DNA from 3 places in the Paenibacillus sp. GCM10027630 genome. Region 2 is predicted to be linked to each of the others. Evidence: riboswitches for the same ligand, from Rfam matches in the RefSeq annotation. Region 2 holds a riboswitch; each other region holds the start of a gene.
The links. Region 2 has a riboswitch for cyclic di-AMP ahead of ACFQ0C_RS02780 (CAP domain-containing protein). Riboswitches for the same ligand answer to the same signal wherever they lie in the genome.
Positions count from the first base shown of each region.

Region 1: linked by a shared signal. The riboswitch ahead of ACFQ0C_RS27410 (hypothetical protein) and the one ahead of ACFQ0C_RS02780 (CAP domain-containing protein) in region 2 are both predicted to bind cyclic di-AMP.
Region 3: linked by a shared signal. The riboswitch ahead of ACFQ0C_RS24135 (C40 family peptidase) and the one ahead of ACFQ0C_RS02780 (CAP domain-containing protein) in region 2 are both predicted to bind cyclic di-AMP.

Region 1 is NZ_JBHTGY010000056.1:41,165-45,648, reverse strand. It holds gene kdpB (potassium-transporting ATPase subunit KdpB) at 1-478, opposite strand, end outside; gene kdpA (potassium-transporting ATPase subunit KdpA) at 507-2,186, opposite strand; gene kdpF (K(+)-transporting ATPase subunit F) at 2,225-2,302, opposite strand; gene ACFQ0C_RS27410 (hypothetical protein) at 2,450-2,857, opposite strand; cyclic di-AMP (ydaO/yuaA leader) riboswitch at 3,090-3,298, opposite strand; cyclic di-AMP (ydaO/yuaA leader) riboswitch at 3,375-3,568, opposite strand; cyclic di-AMP (ydaO/yuaA leader) riboswitch at 3,900-4,073, shown strand; gene ACFQ0C_RS27405 (hypothetical protein) at 4,183-4,484, shown strand, end outside.
Region 2 is NZ_JBHTGY010000003.1:73,748-78,231, reverse strand. It holds gene ACFQ0C_RS02790 (response regulator transcription factor) at 1-416, shown strand, start outside; gene ACFQ0C_RS02785 (alpha/beta hydrolase family protein) at 421-1,467, shown strand; gene ACFQ0C_RS02780 (CAP domain-containing protein) at 1,577-2,230, opposite strand; cyclic di-AMP (ydaO/yuaA leader) riboswitch at 2,238-2,371, opposite strand; gene ACFQ0C_RS02775 (alpha/beta hydrolase family protein) at 2,820-3,866, shown strand; gene ACFQ0C_RS02770 (hypothetical protein) at 4,224-4,484, shown strand, end outside.
Region 3 is NZ_JBHTGY010000050.1:30,985-35,468, forward strand. It holds gene ACFQ0C_RS24125 (M1 family metallopeptidase) at 1-1,193, shown strand, start outside; gene ACFQ0C_RS24130 (hypothetical protein) at 1,206-2,021, shown strand; cyclic di-AMP (ydaO/yuaA leader) riboswitch at 2,401-2,540, shown strand; gene ACFQ0C_RS24135 (C40 family peptidase) at 2,545-3,030, shown strand; gene ACFQ0C_RS24140 (cryptochrome/photolyase family protein) at 3,182-4,484, shown strand, end outside.

The DNA.
Region 1 (4,484 bases), on a different contig from region 2:
GGGCAGACTCACCTGTAATCGCTGACTCATCAACGGACGCAAGTCCCTCTATCACTTCACCGTCACCAGGAATCATCTCGCCTTGCGAGACTACTACGATGTCGCCCTTGCGAAGCTCTGTTGACGGAATTTCCTTCAAGCCCCCGTTAACTACTTTTATCGCGGTAATCTCTTGCTTCGATCTTTTCAACGAGTCAGCCTGAGCCTTCCCCCGCCCTTCTGCCAGAGCTTCCGCAAAGTTAGCGAACAGCACGGTAAAAAGCAGGATCACAAATACGGTAAGGTTAAAGCCTATGCTATCCTCCGTACCAAAATATCCAGGCAAAATGGTCATCAATAAAACAATGAGCGTACCTACTTCAACCACAAACATCACTGGATTTTTCATCATCGTGACCGGGTTCAGCTTCACAAAGCTATCTTTAACGGCATTTGCAACAATATCACCGGATAATAATTTTCGTCTATTCGTATTCATTTGTAGTTATCCACCTCTTCCATTTCCATTAACGGATCGTCAAATACTCTGCGATCGGCCCGAGCACAATACCAGGCAAGAACGTCAAAGCCCCTATAATCAATACAGTTCCTACGAGAATACCGGCAAACAGACGGTTATCGGTGCGGAAAGTCCCGATGGTCTCAGGAACCCATTGCTTGCGCAGCAGGGAACCGGCCACGGCCAGCATTGCTACCATGGAAACGTAGCGGCCAAACAGCATAACAAGCCCCGTTGAAATATTCCAAAACGGAGTATTGTCTCCAAGTCCCTCGAAGCCCGATCCGTTATTGGCGGCTGAAGATGTATACTCGTACAGCACTTGCGAAATGCCGTGGAAAGAAGGATTAGAAACCCCTGCTTTCCCCAACTCCGTGGCCAGCGCGATAGCTGTCGGAGCCAGAATGATCAGCGGATGCGCTAGAATCGCAATCGCAATCAGCTTCATCTCGCGCGCTTCTATCTTCCGGCCCAGAAACTCCGGTGTTCGGCCGACCATCAGCCCTGCAAGGAAGACCGCCAAAATAGCATACATAAGCATATTGACCAATCCTACGCCTTTACCGCCAAATACACAGTTCAGCATCATTAAGGCTAATGGAGTGATGCCTCCAAGCGGCGTCAGTGTGTCATGCATATTGTTTACACTGCCAGTGGTAGCCGCTGTGGTTACCGTTGTAAACAATGCCGATTGGGCGATTCCAAAGCGTGTTTCTTTCCCTTCCATGCTGCCTTGAGAAGCGTCGATACCCAGCTTATTGAGTACCGGATTTCCACTGGATTCCGCTGCATACGATAGCGAGAGGAACATGACAAACAAAATCATCATAGCCGAGAAAATAACCCAGCCTTGCTTGCGATTTTTGGCGAACAAGCCGAACGTATAAGGAAGTGCGGCAGACAATACCCACATCGACAAAATTTCAATGACGTTGGTCAACGGGTTCGGATTTTCGAACGGATGGGCTGAGTTGACTCCGAAAAAGCCGCCCCCATTTGTGCCCAAATGCTTAATAGATTCCAGTGAGGCAACCGGCCCTATGGCGATTTGCTGCCCCGTTCCCTCGAGCCCTGTTGCCGTTATAGTAGGCTGCAGCGTCTGCGGCACTTGCAAAGCCACAAGAAGCAGGGTAACCGCAAAGGCAAGCGGGAAAAACACACGAACATGAGCTTTCACAAAATCCTCGAAGAAGTTACCGATGGTTTCTCCTTTACTGGTAATCCCTCTTATAAAAGCTATCGCCACTGAAAAGCCTGTCGCTGCCGAGGTGAACATCATCATCATGATGACCGCCATTTGCGAGAAATAGGACAACCCGGACTCTCCGCTGTAATGCTGCAGGTTCGTATTGGTCATGAAGCTGATGACCGTATTGAAGGTCAGCGTTTCTTCCATATTGTCAATTCCGTTCGGATTTAAAGGCAGATACTTTTGCATTCTCAATATCAAATAGCTGACAGCAACGAGCACAATATTAGTAATGATAAAACTGAGCGCATACGTTTTCCAGGTCATGCCTTTTCGTTCTTTCAAGCCAATCAGTGAAAATATAGGTTTTTCTATAAAGGAGAACCATTTGTCCGTCCGGTTAGCTTCATTCGAAAATACGTGATACAGGTAGGTCCCCACCGGCTTAACCAGCAGCGCCAGAATCACAATGACAACGGCAATTTGTAAAATGCCCATAGTTAATTACTTCCCTTCCTAAGCCTATCTGTTTTTTATCAAAATTTTTCCGGATTAATCAGCGCGTAGGCCAAGTAAACAAAAATAAATACAGTAAATATCACGACGACTATCATTTACGGTCGCCTCCCGATTCCTGGATCACTCTTCCGCACCAGGACAGAAATCCTGTGAACAGCGCATAGGTCACTACTAGCATTAAAACCATGTAGAGATCCAACATGTATATTCCCTCCATTAATATCATTAAGATTGCTGACTATTTATCCGACATGCGACTGAACCAGGAAAGAAACATCCTCACTGGTCGTATGAATCACATAAGTGGCGCCGAGCCCTTTATAAATAAGACGCGGGTTACTCGTGTGTGTAATCACATAAATAGGCTTTACCGTCCAGCTGCGGCATATTTGAATGTAACGGCAGCATAAGTTCATGCTCTGTTCAAAAAGAAATATTTTACCGATAGGTAATTCTGGAATTTTCCATTTGGCTTGTTCAATAGTATCTATCAAAATGATATTTTTTACACCCAGACCATCCAGCCGCTGCTTCTCCCCTTTATTGTTAGCAATGGCGGCGAATGGCAATCCTTGCCGGATCAACTGGCATATGAATCCTTCACCGGTCTTGTTAGGCGCAGATACCAAAATAAATTCTTGCTGTTCCATTTCGATTTTCCTCCTTTTTTCCCCGAAAAGAAGGCAACCAACTATCCTCCAAAAGTGACACGAAGCTCTATAGTGAATTCCGATTACTTTTGGGGGAGCCCCCAATTATCTGCAGAAATTTGCTTCGCTTCATTCTTTAAGCGCAACAAAAAGAAGCCTGCGAAAAGAGGTGAACTCTTCTCGCGGCTTCCTAAGGCACAGAAAATTAAACCGTGTCTTACCCACGACAATCGTTGCCTCTCTCGATACGCTTACGAGGTTAGCTGTCGGATTCGGGCGTGAGAGTCGCCCTACCTGCAGGTATACTTCCAGCATACCTTGCAGGATTCACCCCATGAAGCTTGCCCGATACTTGTGTCTGACTTACAGACTAATGAAGTATCCTGCGCTCCTTTGGTTCCCCCGTTCCTTTTCCATTCAAGGACTCAGCGATAAAGATGCATGTTCATTTTACTGATGAAATAGTGTACCTAAAGCTGTTTGCTTTCAACTTATACGAATCAGTTCAAGCTTAAAAGTTTTTACTACCCAACGCCTACGAGGTTAGCTGACGGATTCGGATGGTGAGAGTCACCCTACCTGGATGCAAACTTGAGTGCATCTTCAGGATTCACCCCAAACGACTTGAAATACGGCTCTCACACCGTATTGGCATCGTTTTGTTGGTTCCCCCATTTTCCCTGTTATTAGGAAATTAAGCGGTTAGAATTGGAAACTTTGTTGTAAATCATGAGTCGTATCATACTCCTGTAGCTTAACACTGTAAATAAAGCATGACTTTCAAATGCGTCTATAACGGATAGCTAGAACCTCTTAATAAGGTTCATTCTTCAATTTACTGCATCTACCTCACTCTATCTCCATTTTTAAAGGAATTATCAAAAAACATAGCATAACCTAGCATTAGGGTAGATAATAAACGCTAACCTCAGTTGAATTCGCTTACATCTGCTTATACAGCAGAAATAACTAAAATAACCTCCTGATTGACGGTTTACAATATGCTCCAGTCAGCGTATGATACGTTTCAATAACTTCATATTTTATTTTCACGCTTAATTCCCGCATAGGGAAACGGGGGACCCACTTAAAGCCATCTTAGTATAGATGGTTCACGGGGTGAATCCTTACAGGTATGCCAACACATATCTGCTGGTAGGGCGCTCTCAAGCCCGAATCCGACAGCTAACCTCGTAAGCGAATTGAGAGAGAACCAACGATCGTGCTATTCCTAACCAGCTTGTCAGGAAGCCCGTGAGTAGAGATTCTCTGCTCTCCGGGCTTTTTTTTGTTGTCCAAAACAAATAACAAGGAGTGTATTCATTATGTTAAAGCTTGCTGACCCTCTGGATGCTCCATCCGACCGAACCCTGGAAGGCTTTAAAATTGGTTCCATGGAAATTTATCAATTTGATTGTCTTCTATTAAAAAGACGAATTCCGCAAGTCACAAACGAATGCGCATGCGGCTTGCTAAAAATATCGAGCAATGGAATCAACGGCTGGGAGGAATGCATCCTGCCTTCCTACGGGAGAAAATTCGACCTGATCCCATGGGCTTCTGTGTTCATTAAGTTAAAAGGACTTTCCGTACTTGAAGCCATGGCCTTCATCCAAAACAAACAGGA
Region 2 (4,484 bases):
TTGAACATACGAATCAATTGCAAAGCTGGATGCTTGTGCATCTGCATGAAATGCTTGAGCAAATGGGCACTATTTTCAAACAATCCAAGCGCGGAGAAATCAGTAAAGCTCAGAGATATGTAGAGGAGCATCTGCATCAAAAAATAACGTTAGAGGAGGTGGCTGATTACCTGCATTTGAATTCATCCTACTTCAGCAGGTTGTATAAAAAGGAAACCGGGTTGACTTTTATCGAATATGTAATCCAAACCAAGATGAATAAGGCTAAAGAGCTGTTGGATAACACGGACAAAACAGTGGAAGAAATCTCTTATCTGTTAGGCTACGATAATAAGCGTTATTTTATCCAGCTGTTTAAAAATGAAATGGGTGTGCCGCCCTTGGCCTACAGCGGGGCAATGAAACAAGGAGGGTAAACGAATGATTTATTTTGACGAAAAGAAGTATATCCAGACGGTACTGGAGAAAACTAAACGTGAATTCGATTATCGTAATGCATTGGATACAGGAGACTGGCAGGATTGGCAGCAGTCTTTTCGCAGCAGGCTGGCTGAAATTACAGGCTTTGATCGCATAAGGCGACAGTCAATTGACGTACCTTTGTCGCCGCGAATAACGGAGACCATTGAGTTCCCGGAATATACGCGGGAGAAGATCTATATAACAAGCGAAACAGGTATAGAGGTGCCGTTCTATCTTTTGCTGCCGCACTATGGGGTCAAGCCGGTGCCATTGACTATATGTGCACACGGACATGGGAGGCGCGGCAAGGAAGATTACGCTGGAAACTTCGAGACTCCAGAGGATCGGGAACAGGCTATTCTTCAGGATCGAAACTTGGCGGAGCAGGCAGTTTTGCAGGGATATGCCGCTATTGTACCGGAAGTACGGGGGTTCTGGGAGATGGCCCGTCAAGAGGACATGGATGAAGGGAAAAGCAAGTCTTGCGATGATATGCAGAGAATATCGCTATTGTTAGGCCGTTCCTTAATTGGTGAACGGGTTCATGATTTCAGCAGAGTGCTGGATTACGCAGCAAGTCGTTCGGAGCTTGACATGGAGAAGGTCATGATAACAGGTAATTCAAGCGGCGGTGCTGTATGTGTATTCGCAGCGGCCTTGGATGAGCGTATTAGTCTGGTAGCTCCGGGCTGCTACTTTTGTACGTTCGAGCATTCGATTGTATCTGTTCATCATTGTATCTGTAATGCCGTTCCGGGCATGATGCAAGTCGGGGAAATGTATGATGTGGTAGGCTTGATTGCTCCGCGTCCAGTGCTAATGATCAATGGAGAGACAGATCCGCTATTTCCCATTGAAGGGGTGCATATTTCCTTCCAGCATGTACAAAATATATACGGACAATTCGGCTCTGCTGATCGATGCGAGCTGTTTGTTGGAGACGGCGGGCACCGTTATTTTAAAAATCGTGTATGGGATTTTGTAAGAGAGCAATGGGGACTTTAATTGAATGCTTTCAGGCATTCTTACCTCTCCTGCATTTGCAATAAAAGCAAAAGACTGCCGGTAATTCCCGGCAGTCTGGGGAGACTTGTCCTATGGACAGTCTGATTGTTTAATTTGCGATAAATTCCTGTACCCATTCACCATTATAATAAGCTACTCCGATTTTGGTATAGTTCGGGCTTAAAATATTTTGTCGGTGACCTGGGCTGTTCATCCAGGAATTCATAACCTCCTGTGGTGTCCGTTGACCCATAGCGATGTTTTCACCGGCGTACGAATATTTAATGCCGTATGATTTCATCATGTCGAATGGAGATCCATAGGTTGGGGAAGTATGATCAAAGTAATGATTATTGTACATATCCTTTGCTTTGGCGAGCGCCATTGACGACAGGGAGCTGTCGCTTGTTAACGCCTTAACGCCTGCTTTGGCACGTTCCTGGTTCACTAAGGTAACTACTTGGCTAGCATAATCGGACACGGTTGCAGTTGTACCAGCTCCTGGTTGTTGAACAGTTGAACCGCTGCCGGCAGTTGTTCCTGTTCCAGGAATATTCAATATCAGTCCAGGCCAAATAATATTCGGGTTGGCCACCTGAGGATTAGCTTTTATCAGGGAGGTTAAGCTAACACCTTGTTTCTGGGAAATCAGCCACATAGTATCATTTCCTGTTACCTGGTAAGGAGCAGCTGAAACAACTCCAGCCCCAATCAAAGTACCTAGTGCAAGCGCACCTGTCAATACGGATTTCTTGAAACGCATTTAAATCATCCTCTCTTTTTTGTGCCTGCGGAGTTAGCTGACGGATTAGGGTCAAAGAGCAATCACCCTGCCACGAAAGTGGCTTCACCCCGAAGAATGGGTTCCCCCGCGCTTCATAAGAAGCTTTGGCCTTTGATTTATTTCTCAATAAGAACAGGCAAAGTTTAGCAACTTAGCGTCCCTTTTGAGGTTGTTTCATTTTATCACGGGTATTTGCTGAGGTCATTGCACAATGTTTTCCAAAAAATACGTAGAATATATAAGTTTATTTGAGGATAAAAGATCATAGAGGGTCATGATTGAGATGAACGAAATGATATGAATAGCCCGGTAAGGTCCGTCCGCGAGACGTCCCAAACCGGGCTTAGATTGTATTATTGACTCAATTATATAAATAAGTTTCATTCCCACTATGAATAAGCGGCCGCCATAATCGAAGCTGCGGTAGAACAATCCGTACGTACCCTTGTTTATAGACAAAATATTGACTTGGAACAATGGCGAGATTGGGTTATGTTATAAGGAACATACTATGACTTTTAACACTTAATATGCGAGTACAATGCGATGCGGGAGGGTGAGAGGATTAATGGTGTGGAATCCGGATAATTATCTGAAGTATTTGTATGACAGCATTAGCCCGGTAGAAAGATTCCAGGCGAATTCAGAACAGGAATGGAGCGAGTGGAGGAATCGTTTACGAGAACGATTCGTTGAGCTTCTTGGTGGTTTCCCGGCTGAGGCTGCTGATCTTGAACCGGTTGTTCTCGAATCAGTGGACTGTGGAACCTACATCCGTAAGCGTATGCAGATTCAGACCTACGCACATCTTCATATGCCTTTTTTCGTGCTGATCCCTAAGTCGACTCAGCACGAGGGCAAGCTTGGGGCTGTTATTGCATGCCATGGCCACGGTTACGGCAGCAAGGATATTGTAGGCCTGAACTCGGATGGCACAGTTAAAACGACAGATCTCGGTTATCAGAAGAACTTCGCTGTTGAGCTGGTCCAACGGGGATTTATAACTGTTGCTCCAGAGTTATTCGGGTTTGGAGACCGGAAGCTGGCTGAGGATAACCTGGAATCGAACTCCTGCAAGCGTTTGTCCGCCTTTCTGTTGGCAATGGGACAGACGATGGCTGGATATCGCGTGTATGAAACGCTGCGCCTCATAGACTACTTGTACACTCGCGAGGATGTAGACGTGAAGCGCATTGGTTGCATGGGCATTTCGGGCGGCGGGATGGTTTGTTCATTCGCAGCTGCCCTTGATGACCGGATTTCCGCTGCCGTTGTAAGCGGCTATGCTAACACGTTCCAATCGAGCATTCTGGCTATGCACCATTGTATTGACAACTACGTCCCCGGTCTGTCATTAACCGCGGAACTGCCGGATCTGCTCAGTTTGATCTCTCCCAAGCCATTGCTGCTTGAAGCGGGAATGAGTGATCCGATTTTTCCCGTTCACGCAACACGGGAAGCGCACGAGCAGCTAAAAAAGGTTTACGAGTTATTGGGAGCAAGCGAGCAATTGGAATTGAGCTTGTTTGAGGGGACGCATGAGATATCCGGGAAACATGCCTATGATTGGTTGAACAGGGTATTGGCTTCAAAAGCAGCTGACAGCTTTAGTTGAAGCGTTACGGCACTTCTTAAGTTCATACTTCGAAGCCTTGAATCTAGATATTTCAAAAAAATCTTTAAGCAGCAGTATGCCGCAGCTTGCCTTATAGGCAGGCTGTTTCCTTATTCATAGAGGTTCCCGAGAATAGTAAACGAGGTTTTATTTAAATATATCTAAAATGTGACAATATTCCTTTTAATGCGTGTTTTTCTGCCTTTTTATGAGTTTCTATGACTTTAGTCACATGATTATTACTTGTGGAATCGATAAAATATGGGGTATGCAAGTTAAGGAGCCCTAGAGAGAGATAAGGTATAGGAATTCAGCTTTACAGTTTTATTTATATTACAATTGAAAGTGGGAGAGAAAATGAAAAAGAAAATGTTGAATTATTTATTTGCTTCAGTAGTTGTCCTTTTATCATTGTTTGGAGTTTCATCAGCAGCATTGGCTGCTCCTGCATTGGATTTTGTAGTAACTGCAGTTGGTTATGATAATGGAGTTTTGAAAGCTAGCGGTACTTTTGCTAACACTGGGGACAAAAACATCGAAACAGTAAATAAAGTGGATGTTAAAATTATTCTTTTTAATGCTGAGGGAGAAAGCAAAGAAGTTGCTCATCAGTATTTC
Region 3 (4,484 bases), on a different contig from region 2:
ATATCGTTGCAGCCACCGGATTTCCGATCAAGCCGCCTGCCGATGACGGCAAAACAAAAACATATGCTTTTTACTCCGATGATGTACATGATTTCGCTTGGGCTGCATCTCCTAACTTCATTTATTATGAAGAACCCTATGCGACTCCAAATCTACCGGGAGTTAAGATTAAGCTGTATCTCGACCCCAAACATGAGCAATTGAAAACCCGCTATATGACGGCCGCCAAAAAGGCACTCGCTCGTTACTCCCAGTGGTACGGCAGCTACCCTTACGCCACGCTATCCATCGTTGTCCCTCCAGAAAACGGAAATGGCGCCGGTGGCATGGAGTATCCTACACTGATTACCGGCTGGGGTGCGGGAGACAAAGAACCGGATTTAGAGCTGGAGCGAGTTATCGTTCACGAAATTGGCCATCAGTTCTGGTATGGGATGGTCGCCAGCAACGAATTCGAGGAAGCTTGGCTAGACGAAGGGTTCACTTCATACACCGAGGATAAATTAATGGAGCTCGAATATGGCGTGAAGCCGAATCTAACGGTTGAGTCGAGCTATATCACAGATCCAGAGGCGCTTAAACAAAACTCTTGGAATTACAGTGGCCATGGAAAATACGCAGAAAATGTGTACACGCGTGCCAAGCTGGTTTTGGAATCTATTGAGTCGCAAATAGGCAGTGCTACGATGGACCGTGTCATGCGTGCGTATTTCCAGAAATGGAAGTTCAAGCATCCCACAACCTCTGATTTTCAAGCTGTGCTTGAAAGTACGACGAAAAGAAGCTGGGATGAATTTTTCAAGCAGTACGTTTATGGCGGATTTATGGTTGATTATTCCGTGGCTGGGATCAAATCCAAGAAGGTTATTCGGGATGGTCAAATGGTTTATGAAAATACAGTACAAATCCAAAAGCTTGGGGGTACTTATCACAACATCCCTATTCGTTTTCATTTTGCTGACGGCTCCCAAATCGACAAAGTATGGGATGGTATAGACAGTGACGTCCAATTTAAATTAAACCATCCGGCTCAGCTGGACTGGGTCGCCATTGATCCACAGCATACTATCATACTGGAGAACAAACGGATAAACAGCTTTTTGAAAACTAACGTCGATAGCAAGCTAACCGCTCGTTGGAATTTAGGCGTCGTCAAATTAATGGAGACCCTATTCAGTTGGGTCGCTTGGTGAGGTGTGCAATCCATGTTGAAAACGATGAAAACAGGCTGGACAATGGCATGGCATCAGCCTTTTGCTGTATGCGCGCTGTTTATCTACAATCTGATCTGGGGACTTGTCCTATACAGCATGATCCGCTCTGTTGTTGTTCCTCTCCTCCACCGCTATCCAGGCAATGACCTGTCTCGGGAAGCGGTTCAGCTATTCTGGGTCGAGGGGCAGTTTCAAATCATGAAAACCGACCTCATTCAATACTACTTATGGTGGGGATGCGCACTGCTTGCTGCACGCATGCTGCTTAGTCCGCTTTTAAACGCCGGGATTTACTACTCAGTAGAGCATACAGAGATGAATGCAGGCTATCGATTCGTTCAAGGAATACAGAAGCTTGGCCTTCCGTTTCTAGGGCTGTATATATTGCAGATATTGCTAAGCGCGGCTCCACTCTATCTATTAGTACCAAAGGTCTTAGATGGCTACAACAAACATCTCACCCTAGAATCTCTAGCTTGGAGTATACTTCCACTCATAGGCGGATACCTGCTGTATTTGTTCCTGCTGCAAACGGCATTCATGTATGTACAATTCGGCAAGCTGAACGGAAAATCATCGGCACATTCGCTTCGGCTACTGCTTCGTAATACATTACCGGTGCTTCTGCTAGCCTTCACCTTACTGCTGATTACAGTTGCGATATCCGCTGCAGTGATGACGTCGGCGATGATATGGGCTGGTTTTGCAGCTGTAGCAGGGGTGCAGGCCTACCGCTTCATTCACATGTTTTGCAAAATGTGGGCGATCACCTCACAGTATGCGTTATGGAACGCCAACGAAGAATAAAAGAAAAAAGAAGGACTTAGGCTGCCTCAACGGCAGTTTAAGTCCTTTTTTGCGTCCATTTATACGATGTAATAAATAGGCTATTCAACCAGTGTCTTATGTCCTAATATTTTCCTTTTACGCGCGTCTGTCGAAGGAAAACAACTTCAGCTTTAGGTTATTTTTGTAAATAAAAAAAAGATTTTGTCGAATATGCATACCTGATATGGAGTGGAACTATAAAAAGATGACGCTTTCATTCGTTGGAAGCCGCCAAAAATAAGCCTTTATCGAATTTTCATGTAATGTTTCAGGTTTCGCCCTTTTAATTGTGAACATTTTGTGACTAAAGGAGGATTTTTTTATTTTTAATCGAATTTTAGTATTCAGAGCAAGAAAATAATACATAATGCCGAATTTCCGCTCCAAACGGAAAACGGGGGATCCAATCTTGGGTGAATTGATCTCGCTTCATAGTGATCATAGGGAACCTTCAACCGAACCCTCAAGCTAACCTCGTAGGCACCGGAAGGGGAACATCTTTTTGAAGAAGTTTTTTGGTATTGCCATGTCTTTAGCTCTATTTTTTACGATTCAAGTTGGGAGCGCCTCCGCCGAAACACCTATGAGTCAAGCCGTTAATGATGGACTTGGTTCGCCGTATAAAAGTGGCGGCACTACTAAAAAAGGCTTTGATTGCTCCGGCTACACCGCATTCGTCTTCGATAAGCTTGGCATCAGTCTGCCGCATCAATCCAAATCACAGGCAGCTCTCGGTACCACAGTGAGTCAAGATGAGCTTCGGGCAGGCGATCTTGTGTTCTTTGACACAGAAAACAAGGTAAATAAAGGCGTCAGCGGAATTTCTCACGTAGGTGTCTATGTAGGAGACGGAAAGTTCTATCATTCCGCTACTGGCAAAGGTATTTCCATCAATAAGCTCAGCGAAGCTTATTATGTGAAAACCTACGTTACGGCTAAACGCATTTTATCAGATGAGCAATATGCAGATGTGATGACCGACAACTGATCTAGAACAATCATGAACGATTTCTTTTCATTGAAGTCCTCAGTGCTTGCACCAACGCCCTCGCGTTGGACAAGCCTGCAGGGCTTTCTTTCTTTATATACGCTTTATTACCTCACCGGTTGCACGGCGAATCACAATTGGAGGTATTTGGATGATTCTTTTTCTTCACCGTAAGGATCTGCGGGTAAACGACCTGCCCGCCTTCGATTATATACTCGCTCGACGCAAACCAAGCCTGCATGTGCTCATCCTCGATCCGCACCTTCTGCAGCAGGATCGCTACCGCGAGCACAGCGGAATCAATTTCCTGCAGCACGCAGCGCGGCTGCAGGAGCTATACCGCGCAGCCGGACGTCAGCTGCACATGCTCTACGGCAATCCCGCGGAAGTTCTGCGCGGGCTTATGCAGTCGCATCCTGTGGAGGAGCTCGTGTTTCACGAGGACCACACTCCTTATGCGACGCAACGTGATCAGCAGCTGCGGGAAGTGGCGCAGGCTGCCGGGGTAGCCGTTACATCGTTCGACGAGCTGGCGCTCGCGAACCTGCGCGATTTCCAGCGCTGGACAGGACGCAGCGAGCCGTACAAGGTATTCACGCCGTTCTACCGGAAGTGGAGCGAGTATCTGCTCCGCTTCTACCGACCGGCATCGCCCGTGCACTTGCGCGAGCTTGCCGCAGCGGAGCTCGCGCCCGGCGCAGCTGCGGCGCATTCGCTGCCGCCTGAGCTTGCGGCAGCGCTTAGCGGCCATGCCGCGACAATCGCGCACGCAGGCGGGCCGGGCGCCGCTGTGGCAGCCCATCCGCTGCGCGTGCTGAGCGGCTTCCTCGCGGAGCGGCTGCCCGGCTACGCCGCAGGGCGCGACCGCTACGCGCAGGACGCCACGAGCCGGCTCAGCCGGCACGTCAATGTCGGCGCGCTCTCCGTGCGCGGCGTGTACGAGATGCTGCTCGAGCACGAGCAGCGGGAAACTTGGCTGCGCCAGCTGGCTTGGCGCGACTTCTACCTCTACCAAGCCCGTCTTGATCCGGACTTCTATTGCTATGAGAAGCGTTACGATCTCTCAACGCTCGACCAACGTCACTTCCAAGCCTGGTGTGAGGCGCGCACCGGCATTCCTGTCATTGACGCTGCCATGACAGAATTGAACACAACAGGCTGGATGCCTAATCGGCTGCGAATGATTACCGCCATGTTTTTGACCAAAAATCTGCTCTGCCCCTTTCCTTACGGCGAGCAGTATTTTCGCTTCAAGCTTAGCGATTATGATAATACGCTTAACCGCGGCGGCTGGCTATGGTGCGCTTCTCTAGGATTTGACGCGGCTCCCTACTTTCGCATCATGAATCCGGTCACCCAATCGGAAACACACGACCCTGAAGCGACCTATATTCGGCAATGGCTGCCTGAATTGGCGAATCTGTCGGATAAAGAAATTCACAAACCACGTCCGG